One region of the Rhodococcus sp. 077-4 genome, then DNA from elsewhere that is predicted to be linked to it. Evidence: riboswitches for the same ligand, from Rfam matches in the RefSeq annotation. Region 1 holds a riboswitch; each other region holds the start of a gene.
The links. Region 1 has a riboswitch for thiamine pyrophosphate ahead of thiO (glycine oxidase ThiO). Riboswitches for the same ligand answer to the same signal wherever they lie in the genome.
Positions count from the first base shown of each region.

Region 2: linked by a shared signal. The riboswitch ahead of ACNEOT_RS24520 (TenA family protein) and the one ahead of thiO (glycine oxidase ThiO) in region 1 are both predicted to bind thiamine pyrophosphate.
Region 3: linked by a shared signal. The riboswitch ahead of ACNEOT_RS01015 (3-oxoacyl-ACP reductase) and the one ahead of thiO (glycine oxidase ThiO) in region 1 are both predicted to bind thiamine pyrophosphate.

Region 1 covers NZ_JAJPWC010000001.1:1,349,014-1,356,725, forward strand. The annotation lists gene ACNEOT_RS06590 (tetratricopeptide repeat protein) at 1-486, opposite strand, end outside; gene ACNEOT_RS06595 (glutamate ABC transporter substrate-binding protein) at 497-1,465, opposite strand; gene ACNEOT_RS06600 (hypothetical protein) at 1,465-2,769, opposite strand; gene ACNEOT_RS06605 (NUDIX hydrolase) at 2,856-3,692, shown strand; gene thiE (thiamine phosphate synthase) at 3,689-4,381, opposite strand; TPP riboswitch at 4,417-4,528, shown strand; gene thiO (glycine oxidase ThiO) at 4,497-5,576, shown strand; gene thiS (sulfur carrier protein ThiS) at 5,573-5,788, shown strand; gene ACNEOT_RS06625 (thiazole synthase) at 5,793-6,578, shown strand; gene ACNEOT_RS06630 (ABC transporter ATP-binding protein) at 6,810-7,712, shown strand, end outside.
Region 2 covers NZ_JAJPWC010000008.1:5,367-13,078, forward strand. The annotation lists gene ACNEOT_RS24500 (LCP family protein) at 1-55, shown strand, start outside; gene ACNEOT_RS24505 (ABC transporter ATP-binding protein) at 68-814, opposite strand; gene ACNEOT_RS24510 (ABC transporter permease) at 807-1,643, opposite strand; gene ACNEOT_RS24515 (ABC transporter substrate-binding protein) at 1,621-2,634, opposite strand; gene ACNEOT_RS24520 (TenA family protein) at 2,631-3,353, opposite strand; TPP riboswitch at 3,347-3,446, opposite strand; gene ACNEOT_RS24525 (sugar porter family MFS transporter) at 3,510-4,907, opposite strand; gene ACNEOT_RS24530 (hypothetical protein) at 5,025-5,669, opposite strand; gene ACNEOT_RS24535 (carboxylesterase/lipase family protein) at 5,768-7,330, shown strand; gene ACNEOT_RS24540 (ATP-dependent DNA ligase) at 7,468-7,712, shown strand, end outside.
Region 3 covers NZ_JAJPWC010000001.1:209,815-217,526, forward strand. The annotation lists gene ACNEOT_RS01010 (LLM class flavin-dependent oxidoreductase) at 1-842, opposite strand, end outside; gene ACNEOT_RS01015 (3-oxoacyl-ACP reductase) at 844-1,605, opposite strand; TPP riboswitch at 1,655-1,747, opposite strand; gene ACNEOT_RS01020 (hypothetical protein) at 1,854-2,168, shown strand; gene ACNEOT_RS01025 (alpha-amylase family glycosyl hydrolase) at 2,158-3,453, opposite strand; gene ACNEOT_RS01030 (lactate 2-monooxygenase) at 3,453-4,631, opposite strand; gene ACNEOT_RS01035 (type 1 glutamine amidotransferase) at 4,641-5,354, opposite strand; gene ACNEOT_RS01040 (helicase-related protein) at 5,403-7,352, shown strand; gene ACNEOT_RS01045 (DUF6131 family protein) at 7,446-7,601, shown strand.

The sequences.
Region 1 (7,712 bases):
GCCGACCACACGGTCGCCCGGCTCCAGCAACGGAGTGAAGTCGAACGTCGCACCGCAGTGCGGGCACACGCCCACCGAGATGTCGGGCTCGCCGGGCTCGTTGCGGCCCACCTTGGCGTTGCACTTCCAACAGAACCGCTTGTGTTGCGGCACCGTCGGATCCGACATCACCGCGGTGGCCGGATCGACCGGCTCCACCCGTGGGACCTCCACCAGACCGCCGCCGAGTCGCCGCCGAATGCCGGTGCTGCGCGACCGACCCGATCTCGACCGACCCGTCTTGGATCGGGTGGAAGCATTCTGTGCCGCAGTGGATTTCGCGGTGCGGCCGTCGATCGGCGACCGCGAGACCGCCTGGGTGCGTTCGACGCCGTCGGTCGCCGCTGGTGCTCTCGACACGGCCGCAGTGCGTTCGCTGGTGTCGGTTCGAGAGACCGCCTGCGTTCGCTGCGCCGGGGCTGTGGCTTGCTGTTCGTCGTCGTCCATGTCGGGGTCCCTAATCGCTGTACGACGCGCTGGGCGGACCGGGGGTGGGACCGAGCACCGTCAACCAGCGGTTGTAGATGCGATTCCACGTTCCGTCGGAGCGGATGCGCGCCAACGTCCCGTTGACGAACCGCACCAGATCCTCGTTGTTCTTGTTGATTCCCACGCCGTACGGTTCCGGGCTCAGGCTCTCACCGACGATCTCGAGGTACGGATCCTGCGCAGCGAGACCGGCGAGAATGGCGTCGTCCGTGCTCACGGCGTCGACCTGCCGTTGTTGGAGCACCACGAGACAATCCGACCACATCGGCACCGTCACCACGGTCGCGGCGGGCTGCACACGCTGAATGCGTCGCAGCGACGTGGTGCCCTCCACGGCGCACACCCGCTTGCCCGCGAGGTCCTCGATTCCGCGGATGCCCGAACCCTGTACCACCAGAACCCGGTGCTGCGCTTGGAAGTACACGGTGGAGAACTGGACGTCCTGGCGCCGAGCGCACGTGATGGTCATGGTCTTCACCACCATGTCCACCGACGAATCCTGCAGGGCCTCGAGCCGCTGCGCCGAGGTGAGGATGCGAAAGTCCAACCGGTTGGGGTCGCCGAACAGGTCGCGTGAGACTTCCCGGGCGATGTCGACATCGAACCCCACCAGCTGGCCGGTCATCGGATCACGGAAGCTGAAAAGGTTGCTGCCCGTGTCCAATCCGACAATCAGGCGGCCTTTGGCGCGCAGAGCATCGATGGTCGGCTGCGGCACCGGCGGAGCGCCGGGGCCCGTCGCGAGCGGCCGCAGGCTGGCGGTGGGGCGGGCGCACTCGTCGTCTGCGGGACTCTCGGTGGGCCGAGCGGCGACGGATGCGCCGTCCGGCAGCGGCGGCTCGGTGAACGTCGTATCCATCAGCGGCGCAGAGTTGTCCGGCGGAGCGCACCCGACCAACAGGGCGGTGACCATGATGCCGACAGCCAGCAGGCGCATCACAGGTACTCACGCAACCTCGGGAACAACCCGACGCCGAAGGCCACCGAGGCGACGACGGTGAGTACGTACGCACCGTTGGACAACCCCGACAACACCCACACCGAGCGATCGATGTTGGACCGCAATTCGCGTCGGGCATTCTCGATTCCGTCGACCAGGACGCTGTCCAGTGCGGTGAACGCTGCGGCCGAATCGGATTCGCCGGTCCCGGTGGCGATGGCGACCGCGCCGTTGAAATCGCCGACCTCGAGCGCGGAATCGATCCGCGAGTGCGAGGTGGACCACGTGCTCAGAGCATCGATCACCGCCGCGTCGCCCTGGAACATCTCCGTCAGTCGAGAGACGTTGGCGTCGAACGACTGTCCGTAGTCCTGGCTGCCGCCGCGGCGGGCGAGATCGAGTGTCTCGTCTGCTCTGGCCTGCTGCGCGAGGATGAAACCCGTCGTGTAGGACTTCAGCGGAGACACTCCACGGTCGATCGCGTGATCGGTGGCGATCGAGGAGATCAGTCCCACCACCAGCATCCAACCGAGAAGTCCGGCGACAGCGACTGTGGCAGAAAGGATTCCGACGTTCAACGTCCGACGCGTAGTCCGTGACAGGTACCACTGCGCCGCACCGGTCATCAGCAACAGGAACACCAGCGAGCCGATCGCGAACAGTGGGGGACTGGTGAAGCGCTCCTGATCGGCCGACACACGCGACGCCTGCTCGGTGTACAGCTTCTCGGCCAGCGGCAGCAAACTGGTCTGCATCATCGTCGACGCCTCACCGAGATACGCCGCGCCCACCGGATTTCCGCTGCGATTGTTGGCTCGCGCCGTCTCGACCAGACCGCTGTACACCGGCAGCCCGGCGGCGATCTGAGTCAGCACTGCGCTGGTGGCCGCGTCGTTCTCGGTCACTCCGGCCGAGGCCGCGATCAACTCCGACGATGCCTCCCCGAGCGCCTGCGAGTATCGCTCGCGTACCTCGGGCGGCTCGAGTCCGCCGGCGATGAATGCCGTCGCCGCAGCCGCATCGGCCACCGACAGTGCCCCGTACAGATTCTGTGCCGAGTTGGCGAACGGCTCGGTCCGCACCAGCAGGGTGCCCAGAGTGTCGACCCGTTCGGTCACGGCCGTCGATGCGAGATTGCCGACCGTCAAGGCCAACACCACCAGAGCCGTTCCCATCGCGACCAATCGCGCAGGCGTCGAGCGCATCGTGTATCGAACCGGTGGCTTGCCTGCAGTGGCACCGACGTGCGTAGCCGTTGTCGGGGGGACGGCAGCGGAGGGGGTAATGCCGGCCGCGATCACGCTCCCGAGCATATAAGCAGGCGGACCGTACTGCAGCCACTACAGCTCACTGACTACCGGCAGATGATTCACCTAGGCTGGTGAGCATGCGTGGTGACGGGGACGGCTGGGTGATCGGCGAGGACGGCACTCGGCACTGGGGAAAGCACGGTGCCGCGGGACTGCTGCTGCGTGCCCCGTCCGACGCACGCGAACCGATGGTGCTGTTGCAGCATCGCGCGCTGTGGAGCCACCAGGGCGGAACGTGGGCATTACCCGGCGGAGCCCGTGATTCCCATGAGAGCACCGCGCACGCGGCCGTTCGCGAAGCACACGAGGAAGCCGGAATCGCGGCCGAACAACTGTGTGTGCGCAGCGAGCGTGTCACCGCGAGCGTCGAGAGCGGCTGGTCGTACACCACCGTCATCGCCGATACCGATCATCCGTTGGCCACCGTGCCCAACGGTGAGAGCACCGAACTGCGCTGGGTACCGGAATCGATCGTCGCCGAACTCCCACTGCACCCCGGGTTCGCGTCCAGCTGGCCGTCGCTGCGCACAGTTCCGCTGCGGGTGCTGCTCGACACCGCCAATGTGCTGGGCTCGCGGCCGAACAGCTGGTGGAAGGACCGCGCCGGATCCACCGCTGCCTTGCTGACCTCGCTCGCTCAGACGCTGCCGCGCACCGTCGAACTGCCCAGCGGCCAGTACGGCTGGCTCACGCGCATCGAGGCCGTGCTCGAAGGCCAGGCCCGTGACGCGCAGGTGGACGATCCGCGCATCCCGGTCATCGTCGCCGACGGCAGTGGCGACGACACCCTCGCCGACCAGGCCAATCTCGACGGCGATCTGACTGCGCTCGTCACGGCCGACCGCGGACTACGTGACCGGTTGCCGGAATCGGTGCAGGTCCTGACGCCGTCCGCAGTACTGGGTTGGCTCTAGGCCTGCAGCGCCTGCACCAACTCGCGAGCCGCAGCCTGCGGGTCCCTGGCCTCGGTGATTGCTCGGACCACCACGATGCGATCGGCACCGGCCGCCCGAACCTGATCCACATTGGTCGCGTCGACGCCGCCGATGGCGAACCACGGCCGTTCCGGGAGCGCGTCCGCAGTGGCCCGCAGAGACTCGAGTCCCGCCGCAGTTCGATTGGGCTTGGTGGGCGTCGGCCACACCGGCCCGACGGCGAAGTAGTCGACGCCGTCCTCGATCGCGGCGAGCGAGGACTGTGCGCGATTCTGCGTCGACCGCCCGATCACCACGTCCGGGCCCAGAATCTGTCGTGCGTAGTGCACCGGTAGATCGCCCTGACCCAGATGCAGTACGTCGGCACCCGAGGCCAACGCCAGATCCGCGCGATCGTTGACCGCCAGCAGTGCACCGTGCCGCTTGGTCGCAGCGAGCAGGACCGCCAGCGCGGCGAGCTCGTCCTTGGCTTCGAGGGGACCGAACTCACGCTCACCGGCGGAGTTCTTGTCGCGCAGCTGAATGATGTCGACGCCACCGGACAACGCGGCCTCGGCGAACTGCGCGAGGTCGCCCTTGTCGCGCCTGGCATCGGTACACAGGTACAGGCGAGCGGACGCAAGACGCTCACGGGGACTCTGGTTGCGGGCGGTCTGAGATGGATGCACGAAACGAACTGTATTCTCATGGAGGCCGTAAAACGAAGATTGATCGCGGGAGTCCCAGGGTTCGTGGGGCTGAGAGTGGGTTCGCCGCCCTTACCGTCAATACCTGAACCCGATCATGCGGGCGCAGGGAGTGAGGAATCGCGTGCACATCGTTGTGATCGGCGGAGGCGTCATCGGGTTGTCGACGGCGCTGCGCCTGGCCGACGACGGTCACCGGGTCGTCCTTCACGACCCGGCTCTGGGAAAGGGCGCATCCTGGGTTGCCGGCGGGATGTTGGCTCCGCTGTCCGAGGGCTGGCCTGGCGAACACGAATTGCTGCATCTGGGTGCTGCGTCGTTGGCGCGCTGGCCGGAATTTGCCCGACGCCTCCCCGGTCCCTCGGTGTTCTCCGCGACCGGATCGGTGACAGTGGCCCTCGACTCCGCCGATGCCGCCGATCTGCGAACGATCGCCGAATGGGTAGGCGAACAGGGCCACGAGCTCGAGATTCTGGGACGAGCGCAGCTACGCGAGCTCGAACCTGCTCTGGCGCAGAACATTCGGCTCGGACTGCTCGCTCCGACCGAACTGTCCGTCGACAATCGAGCACTGGTTGCCGCGCTCGAGCAGGCGTGTCTCGACGCGGGAGTGGAGTTCTCCACGGAGTCGGTCGACACCATCCCCGACGCCGACCAGGTGGTTCTGGCTGCCGGTGCGCAGTCGGCCGCGCTGTGGCCATCTCTTCCGGTCCGGCCGGTCAAGGGCGAGATCCTCAGGCTGCGCAGGCGGCCGAGCGCAGCGCCACCGCCACACCGCACCGTCCGAGGAACCGTGCACGGACGTGCGATCTACCTGGTACCGCGCGGCGACGGATTGGTCGTCGGCGCAACACAATACGAATCCGGCCACGACACCCAAGTCACCGTCGCCGGGGTACGAGACCTGATAGCCGACGCCGAACGGCTCATGCCGAGCATCGGCGAATACGAACTCCACGAGACCGCTGCCGGACTGCGGCCGATGAGCCCGGACGGACTACCCCTGATCGGCAGGCTGTCTCCGACGGTGATTGTCGCGACCGGTCACGGCCGCAACGGGATTCTGCTGGCCCCCATCACCGCCGACGCGGTCGCCGCGCTGGTTTCCGGCGACACCCTGACCGAGGCGAAAGCGGCTGCACCTCAGAGATTCTCGCAGATCGAAAGGACACCATGACACAGGTCGCGATCGGAATCACCGTCAACGGTGAAGACCACCTGCTCACCGAGGACATGACCATGCAGCAACTGCTCGAGTTCCTGGGCATGCCGGAGAAGGGCATCGCCGTCGCCGTCGACGGCGCGGTGCTGCCCAAGAGCCGATGGAACACCACCGGAGTCGAAAAAGGTTGGACCATCGACGTTCTCACGGCCGTTCAAGGTGGTTGAGAGCATGACGGCTGAAAGTACTGGTCGTTCCGCAGGCTCCACTCCTGGCCTGACGATCGCCGGCCGCACCTTCACCTCCCGGCTCATCACCGGCACCGGGGGAGCGGCGAATCTTGCGGTACTCGAGGACGCACTCGTCGCATCCGGAACCGAACTGACCACCGTCGCGATGCGTCGCGTCGACGCCGCCGGTGGGACGGGTGTGCTGGATCTGCTGCGACGCTTGAACATCGCCCCGTTGCCGAACACCGCGGGCTGCCGTGGCGCGGCCGAGGCAGTTCTCACCGCGCAACTCGGCCGTGAGGCACTCGAGACCGACTGGGTGAAACTCGAAGTGATCGCCGACGAGCGAACCCTGCTGCCCGACGCCATCGAACTGGTCAAGGCTGCAGAGCAACTCGTGGACGACGGCTTCCAGGTGCTGCCGTACACCACCGACGACCCGGTATTGGCCAAGCGTCTCGAGGACATCGGCTGCGTGGCCGTCATGCCGCTCGGCTCACCCATCGGCACCGGCCTGGGCATCGCCAACCCCCACAACATCGAGATGATCGTCGACGCCGCGTCGGTGCCGGTGATCCTCGACGCGGGCATCGGCACGGCCAGCGACGCCACTCTCGCGATGGAACTCGGCTGCGACGCAGTGCTGCTCGCGACCGCAGTGACCCGCGCGAAAGATCCCGCGCTGATGGCGTCGGCGATGCGGAATGCGGTGGAGGCGGGATACCAGGCCCGACATGCGGGCCGAATCCCGAAGCGATTCTGGGCGCAGGCCAGCTCGCCCATGTGAGTGGCTGCGTCGGCGGCGCAGCACGCAAACGCGCGCGCATGTGCTGAACGCGCGCGGATCAGTGGCGGATACGAGGGCGAATCCGTGCGCACCTGACGAACGCGCGCGCGTTTGCAACCGCAGGCCGCCGATGCCGCCTGCTGTCTCAGGGTGTGTGTCATCCGAAAGGATGATGCTTGTCGCGACTGTGGGTCGATGTGCTGACGGGTGTCGATCGGGGACAGTTGTCCCATGATCGAAGTGACAGGACTGACCAAGCAATACGGCGCGGTGACGGCGGTCGACAACCTCACCTTCACCATCAAACCCGGCATCGTGACCGGCTTCCTCGGCCCCAACGGCGCAGGCAAGTCCACCACGATGCGGATGATCCTCGGTCTCGACCGTCCCACCTCGGGAACGGCGACCATCGAGGGCAAGAGCTACAGCGAACTGAAGCAACCACTGCGTACCGTCGGCGCTCTGCTCGACGCCAAGTGGGTGCATCCCAACCGTTCTGCGCGTGCGCACCTCGAGTGGATGGCCGCCTCCAACGGCATCCCGAAGTCGCGCGTCGACGAGGTGCTGCGGCTGGTCGGCCTCAGCGATGTCGCGAAGAAGAATGCCGGCGGATTCTCGCTCGGTATGTCGCAGCGGCTCGGCCTTGCAGGCGCGTTGCTCGGCGACCCGAAGGTGTTGCTGTTCGACGAGCCGGTCAACGGCCTCGACCCGGAAGGCATCGTCTGGATTCGAAAGTTCATGCAGCGGCTGGCAGCCGAGGGTCGAACCGTTCTGGTCTCGAGCCACCTGCTCTCCGAGATGGCGCAGACAGCAGAGCATCTCATCGTCATCGGACGCGGCAAGCTGATCTCCGATTCCACGGTGCAGGAATTCATCGACCACGCATCCGAAGCCTCGGTGCGAGTACGCAGCCCGCAGCTCGACGGCCTCCGCAAGGCCCTGACCACAGCCGGTCTCACCGTGCGTGAGCCGGACAGGACCGACGAACTGCAGCCCTCGCTGGTTGTGCTGAACTCGAGCACCGACGCAATCGGCGACATCGCAGGCCGTGCCGGAATCACACTGCACGAGTTGGCCTCTCAGCGAGGTTCGCTCGAGGAAGCATTCATGAAACTGACCGGAGACACAGTGCAG
Region 2 (7,712 bases), on a different contig from region 1:
TATTGCCCCCGACGAGGGTGTGCACAGCGACGGCGGAATCCCCTGCGTCGATTGAGCGTCGGGTCGGTCAGAGCGTCGACGTGATCGACAGAACGTCCATCAACTGTTTTTCGATCGCCGCGAACTGCGGCGTCGTCACGATCTCGAGCCGGCGTGGGCGGGGCAGCGTCACTTCCACCTGCCGTCGGACGTGTGCGGGCCTGGGGGAGAGGACGATCACGCGATCGGACAGATAGACCGCCTCGCGGATGTCGTGGGTGATCATCAGCATCGTCCACCGAAACTCCGACCAAACCTGCTGCAACCACGTCTGCATCTCACTGCGAGTCAGCGAATCCAGCGCCCCGAACGGCTCGTCGAGTAGAACTACCGACCGGCCCTGCACAACGGTGCGCAGGAGCGCCGCACGCTGGCGCATGCCTCCGGAGAGCTCGAACGGCCTGGCGGACTCGTATCCGTCGAGGCCGAACACGGGGAACAATTCGCGTGCCCGCGCGCGCGCCTCTTTCTTCGCGACACCCTGCACCTCGAGTCCGAGGGTGGTGTTGTCCAGTACGGAACGCCAAGGAAACAGCAGATCCTTCTGCGGCATGTAGGCGCACGGCGGGACTCGTACAGAGCCGGAATCGGGTGTGTCGAGACCGGCCAACATATTGAACACCGTGCTCTTGCCGGAACCGCTGGGGCCGATGATCGATACGAACTCACCGGAGCGCACTCCGAACGAAACGCCGTCCAGCACAGGGTTGCCGTTGAACGACTTCGTCAGGTCGCGGACGTCGATGCAGGTGTCGGCGGTACTCGAGTCAGACATGCAGACCTGCCGAACCGTGGCGTGCCCAGGGAGCCACGAGCCGCTCCACCACGAAGGTGGAAACGAACAGGAGCACACTGATCACCGCCGTGACGACAACCGCCGCGAGTACGAGATCGGTACGGAACGAGTTCTTCTGCTGGCTCATGTAGATGCCGAGACCCGCAGTGGCCCCGGCATATTCGGCAAAGAGCGCACCGACGACGGCGTAGGTGATCCCGATTCGCAACGATGTGAAGAACCTGGGCAGCGCCGACGGTAGCCGCACGTACGTGAACTGTTGCCATCTCGAGGCACCCATGCTGGCCAGTAGAGATCGCGCGTCTCGGTCGGCGGCAGCGAATCCCTCGACGAGCCCTATGGCCATCGGGAAGAACGTGGCCAGGGCGATCACCAGGATCTTGGGCAGCAGGCCGAATCCGAACCAGATGATCAACAGGGGCGCGATCGCAATGATCGGAAGAGTCTGCGACACGACGAAGAGGGGAACGAACGCACGCCGCAGCCATGGCGAGAAATCCACGGCGATGGCCAGCAACCACGCCAGAGCCAGGGAGACGGCGAAGCCTACGAGGGTCACCTGCAGGGTCGCCGCGGCGTTCTCGGCAATCGCATCGCGCTGCGCCCAACCCTGGACGACCACGCGGGCGGGGGACGGCAGCACCTGCGGCCGGATGCCGCTGACCTCGACGTAGACCTGCCAGGCGGCGATCAGCAGAACGACGACGGTGAGCGCAGGCCACGCCCACCGCAGCGAGGCTCGGATACCGTTGAACGAGTAAGTGCCTCGGTCAGCGGTAACCGGCTCATCGATCGCCGAGGTAGTCATTGGTGAAGTAGGTCGACCAGTCCGGCTCTGCGGTGAGTGGCGCACCGTCTTGATCGGCCAGCACGCCGCTGTCGTAGAGGAATTTCGAGTACGCGGTCCACTTGTCGAGACTCTGCCGTCCGACCTCGCCAGTGGAGTCCTTCATGTAGTTCGCCGCAAGCATCTGCTGGCTCTCGAAGACGAGCGATTCGTCGGTGAAGGTTCCCGGATTGGCGTCGATCAGATCCTGTGCAGCTTTGTCGGGATCGTCGGCGGCGAGCTGGTAGCCGCGCTGGAGTGCTTGCACGAACTTCTTCGCCTCGTCCGGGTGCGCCGCGAGCCAGGGTTCGTTTCCGCTGATCGTGAGGGCATAGGCGTCGGGGAACCCGTAGTCGGTGTAATCGAAGTACTTCATGGGAGTTCCGCTGTGTTCGGCCTCGATGCCCTCCCATGCGAAGTAGGAGACGGTGAAGTCGGCGGTACCGGAATAGACTGCCTCGTACGCCGAGGTGCCGAGCACTACCGTCTCGTATTCACCTGTGCCGCCGTCGTTTTGGATTACCTTTCTGATACCGGCCTGCTCGCCCGACTCGCCGAAGCCGGCGTAGACCTTGCCGTCCAATGCTTTGGGGCTCGGAATGTCGGCACGATCGGCGCGAACTCCGATGCCCGTCGCCCAGTGCTGCAGCGGCGCGAGAACCGAGACCGTTTGTGCGCCTGCCGAGGTGGCGAAAACCCCCGAGCTCTGGGTGCTGATTCCGAACTCTGCGTTACCTGCATCGACGAGGGTGTCGGCCGCCGTGTTGTTGTACGGCAGGATCTCCACGTTCAGGCCCGCATCGGCGAAGTAACCCTCCTGTAGCGCGACGTAGAGGCCGGTGTGATTGGTATTCGGCGTCCAGTCGAGCGCGAACCGAATGGTGTCGGAGTCCGTCGAGTCGGAGCATCCCGCCAGTCCGGTGGTGGCAACGACGGCGGCCGCCAACGCCGCGAAGATTCGAGTGGTTCTCATGCGAACACCGCACTCTCGGCCAGGGGCCATGGGGTGGGATGTAAAGCACTGTCCCAGAACATCAATTCGTATCTCGATGCCACGACGAAGGCGTCGATCATCTGCTCGCGCTGCAGCGCAGTCGCGGCGGCTGCGGCGTCGTCGACGAAATTCTTCGCAGCGTCGACGATGGCGTGGAATTCGGGTGCGTCGTACGTGGCCACCCACTGTGCATACGGGTGGTCGGGATCCCGATCGAGAACCGCCTTCGCAGCGCGGGCGAGAGAGCGTCCGATATCGGCATAAATCCAGAAACACGGTAGAACTGCCGCTGCCGCAACTGGATACGGTTCGGTCGCCGCCGTCGCAGTCAGATAGGACGTGTACCCGAGGCATTCCGGTGAGGGCTCGGGCGTCCGGGTCGACGGCGGGAGCGCTCCACCGGTGAGCATCGCCTCGTGCGAGGCGGCTTCGTCCATGGCGCTTGCCGCTGCGCTCGCCCAGAATGCCCCGGTAACAGGGTTCGGTGCGTGCGCAGCCAGCAACGACAGCGACTTGACGTATCCGCAGAGGTAGAGCGAGTCCTGTTCGAGGTACCGACGGAACGTATCGAGTGGAAGCGTCCCTGCCCCGAGTAGTTGCAGAAATTCCAGATCGTCGATTGCGCGTCGAATGTCCTCGGAGGCATTCCACAGACGATCGGTGAAGCGGACCGGGTCCGCAGATACAACAGGCGTCATCGCCTTGACATCCCTTCGTCAGTATTACCTGCATCAGGTTCGGCGGGTTTGATCTCAGCATCCGCATCGGCGGACACACCCCGTGTCAGAACGAAAGCGACAGTAACACCGGTCACTCGGTGTCGCTGCTGCCGCCCCTGGATCTGCGGTCCGGCATCACCCCAGCATGTCTTCGAGTTCCATGCCCTTGGTCTCCGTGATCTTGGCTTTGACGAAGAAGAACGAGAGCGCCGCGAACAGGGCAAAGCCTGCGTAGATCACCCACAGCCCCACAGAGGATGTCAGCGGTGGGAATGCAAGCGTGACAGCGAAATTCGCCATCCAATTGGCAGCGGTGCCGATACCGAGCGCCATGGCTCGCATGCGGTTGGGAAACATCTCACCGAGCATGACCCACATGATCGGACCCCAGGTGGAGGCGAAGAAAATGACGAACAGATTGGCACCGACCAAGGCGATCGCGCCCCATGGAGCCGGCAACGTCACGTCGTCGCCGCTGCCGATCGCTTGCGAGAACGCCACCGACGCCATGACGAGCCCGCCGAACATGCCGATCGAGCCCGCCATCAGTAGCTTGCGCCTGCCGATTCGGTCGACGAACAGGATTGCCACGAACGTCATGACCACGTTGATCACTGCGGTGATGACCGACGTCGTGAACGACTGATCCTCGCTGAAACCGACCGAACGCCACAGCGTCGTCGAGTAGTAGAAGATCGCGTTGATGCCGACCAGCTGTTGCAGCACGGCCATCGTGATGCCTACCCAGACGATGGGCTGCAGGCCGAACTTCGGCCCCCGAATATCCGCGAACGACGATCGCGACTCCTTGCGCAGTGTCAGTCGGATCTCGTGCACCCGCTCGTCGGGGTGCAGCTCGCCGGTGATGTCGGCGAGGACTCTGGCTGCTTCTTCGTCGAGGTGCTGACCCACCAGGTAACGCGGGGATTCTGGGATCAACGTGGCCAGTAGCCCGTAGACCAGGGCGGGCAATACGCCGACCAGGAACATCCAGCGCCATGCCTCGACGCCGAACCACAGGTCGTTGGATGCCCCGTCCGCGGCACCGGCGAGAAGTGCGTCGGACAGCAGCGCGGCGAAGATACCGATGGTGATGGCCAATTGCTGCAGGGAAGCCAGGGCCCCGCGCCACTTGGCCGGTGCGATCTCGGCGATGTAGGCCGGTGCGATCACCGAGGCGATGCCGATACCGAGTCCGCCGAGCACTCGCCAGAGCATGAGATCGGGGACACTGAACGCAAACCCCGAACCCACCGAGGAGATGGTGAACAGGGCCGAGCCGAGCACCATGACTTTCTTGCGTCCCCAACGGTCGGCGAGGCTACCGGCGAACCAGGCCCCTACTGCGCATCCGATCAACGCAATGGCGACCACGAAGCCGGTGGTGAAAGAGCCGAGGAGAAAGTGATCTTCGATCGAGTCGACCGCTCCGTTGATGACCGAGCTGTCGAAGCCGAACAGGAATCCACCCACAGCTGCGGCGATGCTGACACCGATGACCTTTGCTGTGTGACGGTCCGAGGTCTGATTCATGAGTGATGCACCTTCCGGCCGCGCGCATGGGCGTCGGCCGCTGGGAGACCGTACGGCAGGAATTGTCGTACCGTCCCAGCACATTACGCCTGGTAGTTTGCCGCGCGAACGACGCCGTCAGCGAAGGTCGAAACTCTCGTCCGAGACGGTGAAACCATGACCGACCTGATCGGTGCACGTGACCCCCGTCTGCTCGTCGACGCTGCACCGAAGACCGTTGGTGGAGCCGCTTCCGGGGACGGTCAGCACCTCGCCGTACGGCAGAGCCGCTGCTGGACCGTCGAAACGGTGGAACTTGGGGTCGCCCAGGCTCTCGAACTTCGCGGGGGACCCGGCGATCAGCTGAACCGCATTGGGTTTCACCGCCGTTCCCGACGCCCCACTGCCGGGAACCTCGGGTGCCGAATCCGGCAGTGATCCGTGGCAGCCGGCGATCGAGGATTGGAGGACGGCGATACCGCACTCGAATTTTCCACTCGGACTCGAGAAGTAGTACCAGCCGGGTGCCTTGCCTGCGTAATCCTGCGGTTTCGCTTGTGCTGCAGCAGGACTGGTCGGTGATGCTGTGGTGGTGGACGGGGCCGTCGTCATCGAGGGCGATGAGGTGCTCGGCGCGGCAGATGTCGCCGATTCGGCCGTCGTGATCGGAGTGGGTCGGTCGGTGATGACGGTCGCCATCGGTGCGTCGCCTCCGCCCGATCCGCAGGCAGTGAGCAGGCCAGTCCCGAGGACCAACGCTGCGGTCCATCCGATTCTCTTCATCGTCGATTCCTTCACTCGAGGTCGACGACACCGCACGAGACGGCACCGACGCTGTGGATGATGTTGGTACGTTGGGCAACGACCGAACGGGAGGTTCGATGGACGCTGCATCCGATTCCACGGTGTGCGTGAGTACGCCGTACGGAGATGTCCTCGGTTATCCGGTCGACGCCGACGCGTCGCCGATCGTGGCCTGGAGGGGCATTCCCTACGCGACGCCTCCCGTCGGCGAATTGCGGTTCCGTGCACCGCGGCCGCTGCGGCCGTGGTCCGGGGTACTCGACGGTCTCGAGTTCGGCGCCATGGCTCCGCAGGGGCGCGACAGTCCGGTGCCGATCGATCCGTCGTTGTCGATCTCCGAGGACTGTCTCTCGCTCAATGTCTGGGCTCCTCGGCCCGACGGGGAGCCGCGTCCGGTGATGGTCTGGATCCACGGCGGTGCGTACTCGCTCGGATCGTCTGCTCAGCGGGTCTACGACGGGCGCAATCTCAGCGAGAACGGCGACATGGTGGTGGTCACCGTCAATTTTCGTCTCGGTGCATTCGGGTTCCTCGACCTCTCGTCGTTCTCGACCGACGAGCACACCTTCGAAACGAATCTCGGCCTCCGAGATCAGATCGCGGCTCTGGAGTGGGTACGCGAGTGCATTTCCGCGTTCGGCGGTGATCCGAACCAGGTCACCCTGTTCGGCGAATCCTCGGGGGGCGCTTCGGTCACCACATTGATGACGTCCCCGAAGGCCGAGGGTCTGTTTCAACGTGCGATCGTGCAGAGTGCCCCTGCGACGTCGGTGTACGGCCCTGAGCGCGGTGCCGCGGTGGCCGCGAGATTCCTGGAGTTGGTGGGGGTCGACCCGGCGGACATCGGTGAACTGTTCGAGATGCACTTCACCAGGCTGGTCACCGCGGGCGATACGCTCTGCTACGAGATTCCGACGACAGTGCCTGGAACCCTTGGCCTTTCGCCGGTCGTCGACGGAGACATCGTCCCGCGTTACCCCGTCGCGGCTTTTCAGAAGGGACTTTCGCACAGGATCCCGCTGATCATCGGTACCAATCACGACGAGCCCTCGATCTTCCGATTCATGAAGTCGCCGTTGATGCCGATCACGTCGGACACCGTCTCGGAGATGTTCCGCGCCATCGCGCACGATCACGCCGATCTTCCTGCCTACCGTGTTGCCGAGATCATGGCGGCGTACCCGGACCGTGACAAACCTGCTGGGGCGCAGGCTATTTCGCGCGACGCGGGCTTCCTCATGCCGAGCCTGTGGATCGCTGACGGGCACAGCAGGCATTCGCCGACGTGGATGTACCGATTCGATCACGCGACACCGATGCTCAAGGCTGCGCGGGTGGGAGCCGGACACGCAACCGAACTGCCGTATGTTTTCGGCAATTTCGGCACCCTGAGCCGCGATCCCACCTTCTGGCTGGGTGGCCGCAAGCCGGCCATGGCGGTGTCGGCGCGGATGCAGAGACGCTGGCTCGCGTTCGCTCGATACGGCGTCCCCGCCGCGTTGGATGCGTCCAAGCACTGGGCTCCGTACACCGAGAAGGCACGCTGGACACTGGTGATCGACACGTCCGACACTCTCGTCGACGATCCCGACGGCGACATGCGCGCTGCGTGGGGCGACCGCGTTCTCGGATTCAGCTGACACGTCGGTCATGCGTTCTGTCGCACGGACGTGGCTGACATGAATCGAACGTAACAGCAGGAACACCGGCCGCTGGAGTCACAGCGGTAACAATTGGATGTCAGCGCTCTGTCGGTGGGGGCGGTTATGTTCGACGGGTGTTGATGTCCAGGATCGTCGAAACGTCCCGTGCCGTGGCAGCGACGCGTTCGCGCAAGGTCAAGATCGAGCTGATCGGTACGTTGCTCGCCGAGGCGGAGGCCGGTGACATCGAGCCTGCTGTCTCGTGGTTGTCGGGGGAGTTGCCGCAGGGGCGGATAGGCGTCGGTTGGCGCACTCTCGCTGATCTCGACGTCGCGTCCGCTGCGGACTCGACGCTCACGGTTGCCGCGGTGGACGAGGC
Region 3 (7,712 bases), 1.1 Mb from region 1:
AGCTCGGACTTCTTTCGGCGGGCTTCCTCCATGGTCGAGCCGACGTAGGTCACCAGGCCTGGCATGATGCCCACCGCGGCGCTCTCGCGACCAGCATGATCGATTCTGGATTTCACGTCCTCGTAATAGCGCTGCGCTGCAACGAGATCGTAGGCAACCGCGTAGATCGCCTCCGCGTACTTCGCCGCGAGATCACGACCCGGACCCGACGCCCCGGCCTGAAACAGAACGGGCCTGCCCTGCGGTGACCGCGGTACCGTCAACGGCCCGTCCACGCGAAAGTGTGTGCCGTCGTGGTCGATCGAATGCACCTTCGCCGGGTCTGCGTAGTTGCCGCCGCGATCGAGTGTCAACGCGTCGGCGTCCCACGAATCCCACAGTGCCAGAGCCGTATCGACGAACTCCTCGGCACGCGCATAACGCTCGTCACGAGCCGGGATGGAGTCCATCCCGTGATTGCGTGCTTCGGCGTCGAACATGGAGGTGACGACGTTCCAGCCGGCCCGGCCACCACTGATGTGATCGAGGGACGCCAGCATGCGGGCGGCGTGGAACGGGGTGTAGAACGTCGACGACACCGTGGTGACCAGACCTATGTGCGTCGTGGCCCTGGCCATGGCCGACAACGCTGTGATCGGCTCGAGGAACCAGTTGCCTGCCCCGGCGGGGTCGCGTACCGAGTGTCCGTCGGCGAAGAACACCGCATCGAACTTCCCTCGTTCGGCTAGTTGCGCGAGTTCCTCGTAGTACGAGATGTTGCCCAGGTCCTCGACGCGTGAATCGGGATGACGCCACGCCGCGCTGTGGTGGCCGCAACCGTAGAGAAAAGCGTTGAGGTGCATGTCAGTCCTTGACCAGGCCGCCGTCGACGACGAGGTTCTGGCCGGTCACCGACCGTGCCCACGGAGAGGCGAAGAACAACAGCGCGTCGGCGAATTCCTCGGGGGTGGTGACGCGTTGCAGCGGGGTCGAGGCTGCGATGAAGTCGAACACCTCGGGCGGGGTCGCGGCACTGGCATCGGTGGTGCGCAGCAGTCCGCCCGAGACCATGTTGACGGTGATGTTGTCTGCGCCCAGGTCGGCGGAGAGGGTGCGTGTCAACGAGAGCAGTGCGGCCTTGGACGCCGTGTAATCGTGGTACGGCACCACCGGATTCTGGAACAAGTTGGTGCCCACGTTGATGATGCGACCGAATCCTGCCTCGCGCATTCCCGGCAAGGCCGCCTGGGTGGTGAGCAACGCTGCTCGGACGCTGCCGCGCAGCTGTGCGTCGAACCGATCCCAGGTGATGGTGTCTGCTTTGGGCCGCGCATCTCCGTCGAACGAGAAGTCCGCCAGCGCGTTGTTGACGACGGTGGTGATCGGGGTGCCGAAATGTGTTCGTGCGGTGTCGAACAGCCCGGCTACGTCACCCTCGTCGGTCACGTCGCCCTGCACCGCAATCGCGTTGTCACCGAGCCTGGCGGCCAGCGCCTCCGCAGCATCACGGCTGTTGCGGTAGTCGATCACCACGCGTGCGCCTTGACCGGAGAAGGCAGCGGCGATCGCTGCTCCCAGTCCGCGTCCTCCGCCGGTGACCAACACTGTCTGCTCGTCGAATCTCATACGCCTCGCCTCTCGTTCGAGGTCGGGACCGTCGCGAGGGACAGGAAATACCGAAACGTCACGACATTCCCTTCGCTGGTCCTAACCAGAGCAGGTTCGACGGGTGTGTTCTCAGCCCTGTCGGGCACCCCGTGTCGCGGTCGACTGTACCGATCACTTCCGAGACCGGGGTTGCATTGCCGTCGCTACCGCTCTCTAGGGCGAGCGGTAGATTCCCGAATACGATCATGACGAGTTACTGTGCCGAGATGACCGAACGCGTCTACCTGGAGTATCGCTTCGACGAGAACGTCATCTTCGTTCTCGACCACCGCATCGTCGAGGTCTTCGACGCTGCGGTGACCGTTGCCTCCGGCGGTCGATGCCGCTGGCACGTAGACCATCTCGGAGTCGACGCGAAGCCCAAGCGAGGCGGCACCAAGGTCGTCGTGGGTCTACGTACACCCGATGGCGGTATTCACTACAACGGCGACCGAGTGAACCTCACCGTGACCGACGAGCAGCTACCTCACCTGATGGCATTCTTCGACCGCGCGAAGGCAGCCCGAGCTCTCAGCCGATGACGGCCCAGCCGTGCGACGGAACGCTCAGCCGCCCGCCGTTCAGGTATGCCTCACCGGCCAATACTTCGCTGCCCTCGACCGGATAGTCGATGGCATCGTCGCCGAGGTTGAGCGCGACCGTCAACGAGTTGCCGTCCGCGTGTGCGCGGTAGAGCAGCGCGGTGTTGGTGAGCTCGAGAGTCTCGGTGCGCGCGGAATACAACCACGGGTTGCGACGCCGTAACCCGATCAGCTCCTGGTGAATTCGGAAAACCGGCCAGCCGTACGGCGCGAGGTCGTCGGAGGTGTCGGGGTACTCGGGCCGCACCTCGTCGTCGCCGCCGACGCGATCCTCTTTGACGCCGCGGAAAGCCTGCTCGTCGCCGTAGTAGATCATCGGCATACCGCCCACGGTGAACAGAACCACCAACGCGTGCACCAGATGTCGCTCGTCCTCGATGACGCTGGCGATGCGATTGACGTCATGATTACCGACGAAGGTGGCGGGCACGAACGCGTCGAGCCAGCCGTTGTGCCGCTCGAGCGCGTGGGAGAGCTCGAAGAAATTCTGCTCGCTCAGACCACTCCAGATTGCCTTCCACAGTTCGTACTGGGTCACCGAGTCCAGTGTGGAGGCCGAGACGATTCGGTCGTAGTCGCCGTGAATGACCTCGCCCAGAAAGTATGCGTCCGGGTGCTTTTCGCGAACCTTCGGCAGCACTGCCGACCAGAAGCGTGGCGACACCGCATAGGCCGCGTCGAGCCTCCAGGCGTCGACGCCTCGTTCGAGCCAATGCGAGAGCACATCCACGACGTACTGCTGCACATGCGCACTCTCGTGGTCGAGCGCGACGAGTTCGTCATGCCCTTCGAAGTTGCGGTGTGTCGGCTTCTCGCCGGAGAAGTCGAGGTGGAACCATCCTGCGGCCTCGGAGTTCGGGCCTTCGTCCAGGGCCTGCCGGAACTTCGGAAAGCTCTGTGCCACATGGTTGAAGACACCGTCGAACATGATCTTCAGGCCGCGGGAGTGCGCGGCGGCGATCAGCGCATCGATGTCCTCGTCGGTGCCGAGCCTGCCGTCGACGTGGAAGTAGTCGACCGTGTCGTAGCCGTGCTTCTCGGACTCGAAGATCGGCCCGAGGGCGATGCCCGAGGCCCCGAGCTCGAGTGCGTAGTCGAGCCATTTCTCGATTCTGTTCAGCCGATGCAGATCCGCTTGGGATTCGCCGTCCCATCCGTGCACCGGCGCACCGGTGAATCCGAGCGGATACAGGTGCCACCAGATGGCGTGCTTCGTCCACTCCATCAGGACTCCATGATCGAGTCGCGGCCGAGCTCGCCCGCACCGGTATGGCCGGACAGGCTGGTCACCAAATCGAATTCCGCCAGCAGACAACGTAATACGTGCGACACGCCTTCTTGCCCGCCGAGCGCGAGACCGTACAGGAACGGCCGGCCGAGCAACACCGCATCCGCTCCGAGGGCCAGGGCCTTGGCCATGTCGGCTCCGGTCCGCACACCCGAGTCGAAGAGAACGGTCAGTTGGTCGCCCACTGCGTCGACGATGGACGGCAATGCGTCGAGTGAGGCTCTGGCCCCGTCGATTTGGCGTCCGCCGTGGTTGGAGACGACGATACCGTCCACCCCGTGCGCGGCAGCTTCTCGGGCGTCACCCACGGTGCAGATTCCCTTGAGCACGATCGGGCCACTCCAGTGCTCACGCAGAAACGCCAGGTTCTTCCACGACAGACCCGGGTTGGGGAACATCTGCGCCCAATGCATCGCTGCGGCAACAGGATTGTCCTCGACCGACTGCGCCAGGCCGGCTTGGAACGCCGGATCGGTCAGGTAGTTCTCGATTCCGAGGTTGGCGAGGAACGGAAGGTAGCCGCGGTCCAGATCGGCCGGCCGCCAACCCAGCATCGTCGTGTCGAGGGTCAGCACCAGCGTGGAGAATCCGGAATCCTTCGCGCGCTGCAGAAAGCTCAGCAACACCGACTCGTCCGTCGGCCAGTACAGCTGGTACCAGCGCGGAGCGTCGCCGCCCGCCTCGGCGATCTGCTCGAACGAATGCGAGGCCTGCGTCGAATGGATGTACGGCACACCGAGTTCCGCGGCGGCGCGGACGGTGGCGAGCTCCCCGTCGGGGTGCGCGAGCGTCTGAATACCGACGGGAGCGATCATCAGCGGAGCGGGCATGTCGGTGCCGAGCACGGTGCACGCGTGATCGCGGGCAGCCGAGCTGCGCAGCATCCGCGGCGTGATGGCCCACCTGTCGAAGGCCGCCCGGTTCGCACGAGCCGTCGAGCCACTGCCCGCACTGGCGACGATGTAGCCCAGCGCCTCGGGCGAGAGCTTCTCGGCAGCCTGATCCTCCAGCCGCGCCAGGTTGGTGGTGATCGGCGGTGTCTGCTGGGCGAACATCCCGGCGGCGTAGATGCCGAGTTGGTGATCGCTGAAGTTGCTGGGCCTGGCCTCGGTCATCGTTCGACCCTACCGGGGCACCGCCGAGGATCGGGCCAGAAAGCCGTCCAGCAGAGCCGAGCAACGCACCCGAGCTGCAGGTTCGGCGTCGGCGATGGCGCGTCTGATCTCGTCGATGTCCGCCGCATGTTCGACGCCGTCGCGGTCCCACGCCGCTGCCCACGCGTCGTAGGTATCGAGGTCGATTTCGGGGTGGAACTGCAGCCCGAGGTGCGGCCCGAGAACGAACGCCTGCTGCGCCGACTCGTTTCGGGCGATCACCGTGGCCTGCGAGGGAGCGGTGAAAGTGTCGCCGTGGAACTCCATCCACGGTCCAGGGGGGATGAGGTCGGGATCGGAGGTGTCGACGTCGACGAAGCCGTACTCGGGACGTTCGGATCTACGCACCGACCCGCCGAGCACGCGTGCGAGCAGTTGGCCACCGAAACACACTCCCAGAATGGGGACCTGCGCGTCGATCGCCTCCTGCACGTACGCGATTTCCGGCGCGAGCCACGTCAGCGTGTCGTCGTACGCGGCGTCGGGCGAACCCATGATCACCAACAACCGCGCGTCGGGCAGCGGTGGCGGCGCGACGTCGGGGCTGTGATCGAAGGAGTGCACGTCCAACTGGAAACCCCTGGTGCGCAATTCGGCGTCGAGGGTACCGATGTCGCGTCGCGCGAGGTTCGGATCCTGATCGTGGACGAGCACTACGGCGCGCGGGTGATTCGGGTATGTCACAGGGCTCCTTTACGGTGTTCGTGCACACCGTACGACAGACTGGATCCGATGCCACCTCGTAGACGCACAGCCCGATCCACCACTGCCCGCACCGTCAAGGCCGGGCAGAGCAGCGCTGCCCGAAAGTTCGCGGCCGCGAAGAACGGTGAGCCGGCGCCGAAGAAGGCTGCGGCGAAGAAAGCGGCCCCTCGTAAGCGGGCAGCTCCGCGCAAGACGTCCCCACGCAAGGCTGCTGCTCCGGATCTGCGGGTTCCCGATCCCGGCGAGCGCGTCTGGGTGCTGGACGTGCCGTTCGAGGATCGATCTGCGGCGGGCGCGGCCGGGGCGCGCTGGTACCCGGGTCCTCGGGTGTTCGCGTACTACGGCACCGAGTTGCCCGAGTATCTGCGTCCCTACGAGTCGATGCCCTACAGCCTGCAGCGGTGGCTCGAGGACGACGCCAACGAGAACTGGCGGGACGAGGAGGTCCGGGAACGGGCGATGCAGCCTCGCGAGACGCAGCTCGAATCCGTTCGACGCCATCTCGCCGCCCTCGACGCCGGGTTTCCGTATTTCGCGCAGATGGATTCGACCGGTCTGGGCAAGACGTTGGCGGTGTGCGAGGCCGTCCGGCAGATGTCGGCGGCCGAGATCGGCACGGTACTGGTGGTCGCGCCCAAGGGTGCGTTGCCGGGTTGGCGTCGCACCATCGCAGACAGCGAGGCGGACATCGAGCCGTCCGAGCGTAAGCGCTGGCTGTTGATCACCTACCAGTCGACGAAGAAGCTGCTGTCGGTTCCGCCCGAGACCGATCTGGGCAAACGCAAACGGACACAGAACAAGCGGACCATCTCGCTCGGAGAACTCCGGTTCGACATCGACGTGGTGATCGCCGACGAATCGCATGCGCTGATGAACATCGAATCGCAGCAGTCGCAGATCCTGTGGCGGTACCAGGAGGCGGCCCGCTCGGTGGTGTGGATGTCTGCGACCCCCGGCTATCAGCCGCTGCACTTCGCGTACATGGCGCGGGCCGTGGAGCGTAGCCGCGGGGTCGAGATCCTCGGTGACGACGAGTATCTCGGCTATGCGGTGACGATGAAGTGGGCCGAGTTCCTCATCGAGTCCGGTTTCGCTGTGAAAGCAGGCAAGGCGACGACCGGTCTGACGACGTGGCGTTGGGAGCCTGAGGACGCGGCCCGACGCGCCCGCGATATCGCGTCCGTGCACGGTTGGCTGTCGGGAGGCGCTGTGCCGTGGTCGATTTCGCGTCCGTCACCGCCGACTCCGCGCGAGCCGCTGGGTCAGGAACTCACCGCGGCACAGAAGCGGCTGTACAACTCGGCGTGGGTGGACTACCGCAAGGAAGTCGGGCTGCCGATCTGGAAGGCCGTCGGCGGTAAGCGCGTGTTGCAGAAGAACCCGAGCACCCGCGCCGCCACTCTGCGGTTCCGCCAAAAATGTTCGTACTTGCGCATTCCCGCGTCGGCCGATCAGGTGCGGACGTGGGTCAAGGCCGGCAATCAGGTGTTCGTCTCGATGTTCTACCGCGAGTCGGTCGCTGCGCTGGCGCAGACGCTACGAGACGAGGGTCTCGACGTCGCCGTGGTCGACGGAAGTATGAGCAGCCCCGATCAGGAGGCGTCGATCAGGCGTTTTCAGACCGGCGACGCGTCGGTCATCGTCTCGACCACCACCAGCGCGATCAACCTGCACACCAACGAGTTACTGCTGCCGGAAGGGACGGTATCGACCCTCGCACCACGGGTGACGCTGATCCACGATCCTCGATGGACCCCCATCGACATTCGTCAGATCGAGGGTCGTGCCAACCGAATCGACAAGGACCACAACCACACGACGTCGACCTGTTACTACGGCTACGCCGAGGGCACCGTCGAGGAGGAGATGGTGCTCACCGGCATCGAACGGATTGCCGATCTGGGCTCCATCGTCGGGCAATCGGACCTGATCGACCCAGAGGCATTCCTCGCCGCAAAGGTCGATGCCGAGAAATAGCGACAATCGTGATCAATCCTCCACCTGACGGGGGTACGTTCGGTCGTATCGGCATCCGCCGGTAACGGGCTCACCCCAGCACCAGGAGTGGTCATGATCGTTCTCGGAATCATCCTCGCCCTCATCGGCTATTTCGCCGGCATCTCAATTCTGACGACTATCGGCATCATTCTGGTGGTCGTCGGCGCGGTTCTGACGTTGCTCGGTTCGATGGGTCGCGCAGTCGGTGGCCGCAAGACGTGGTTTTGACATACGAGTTAGAACACATGTTCGATTTCTGCTAGTGTGAACGCGCCCCCGGAGTTGGCGATGCGGCCAGCGGAGCCACTTCGGGCGGTCCAAATCGGACGCGGTGGATTC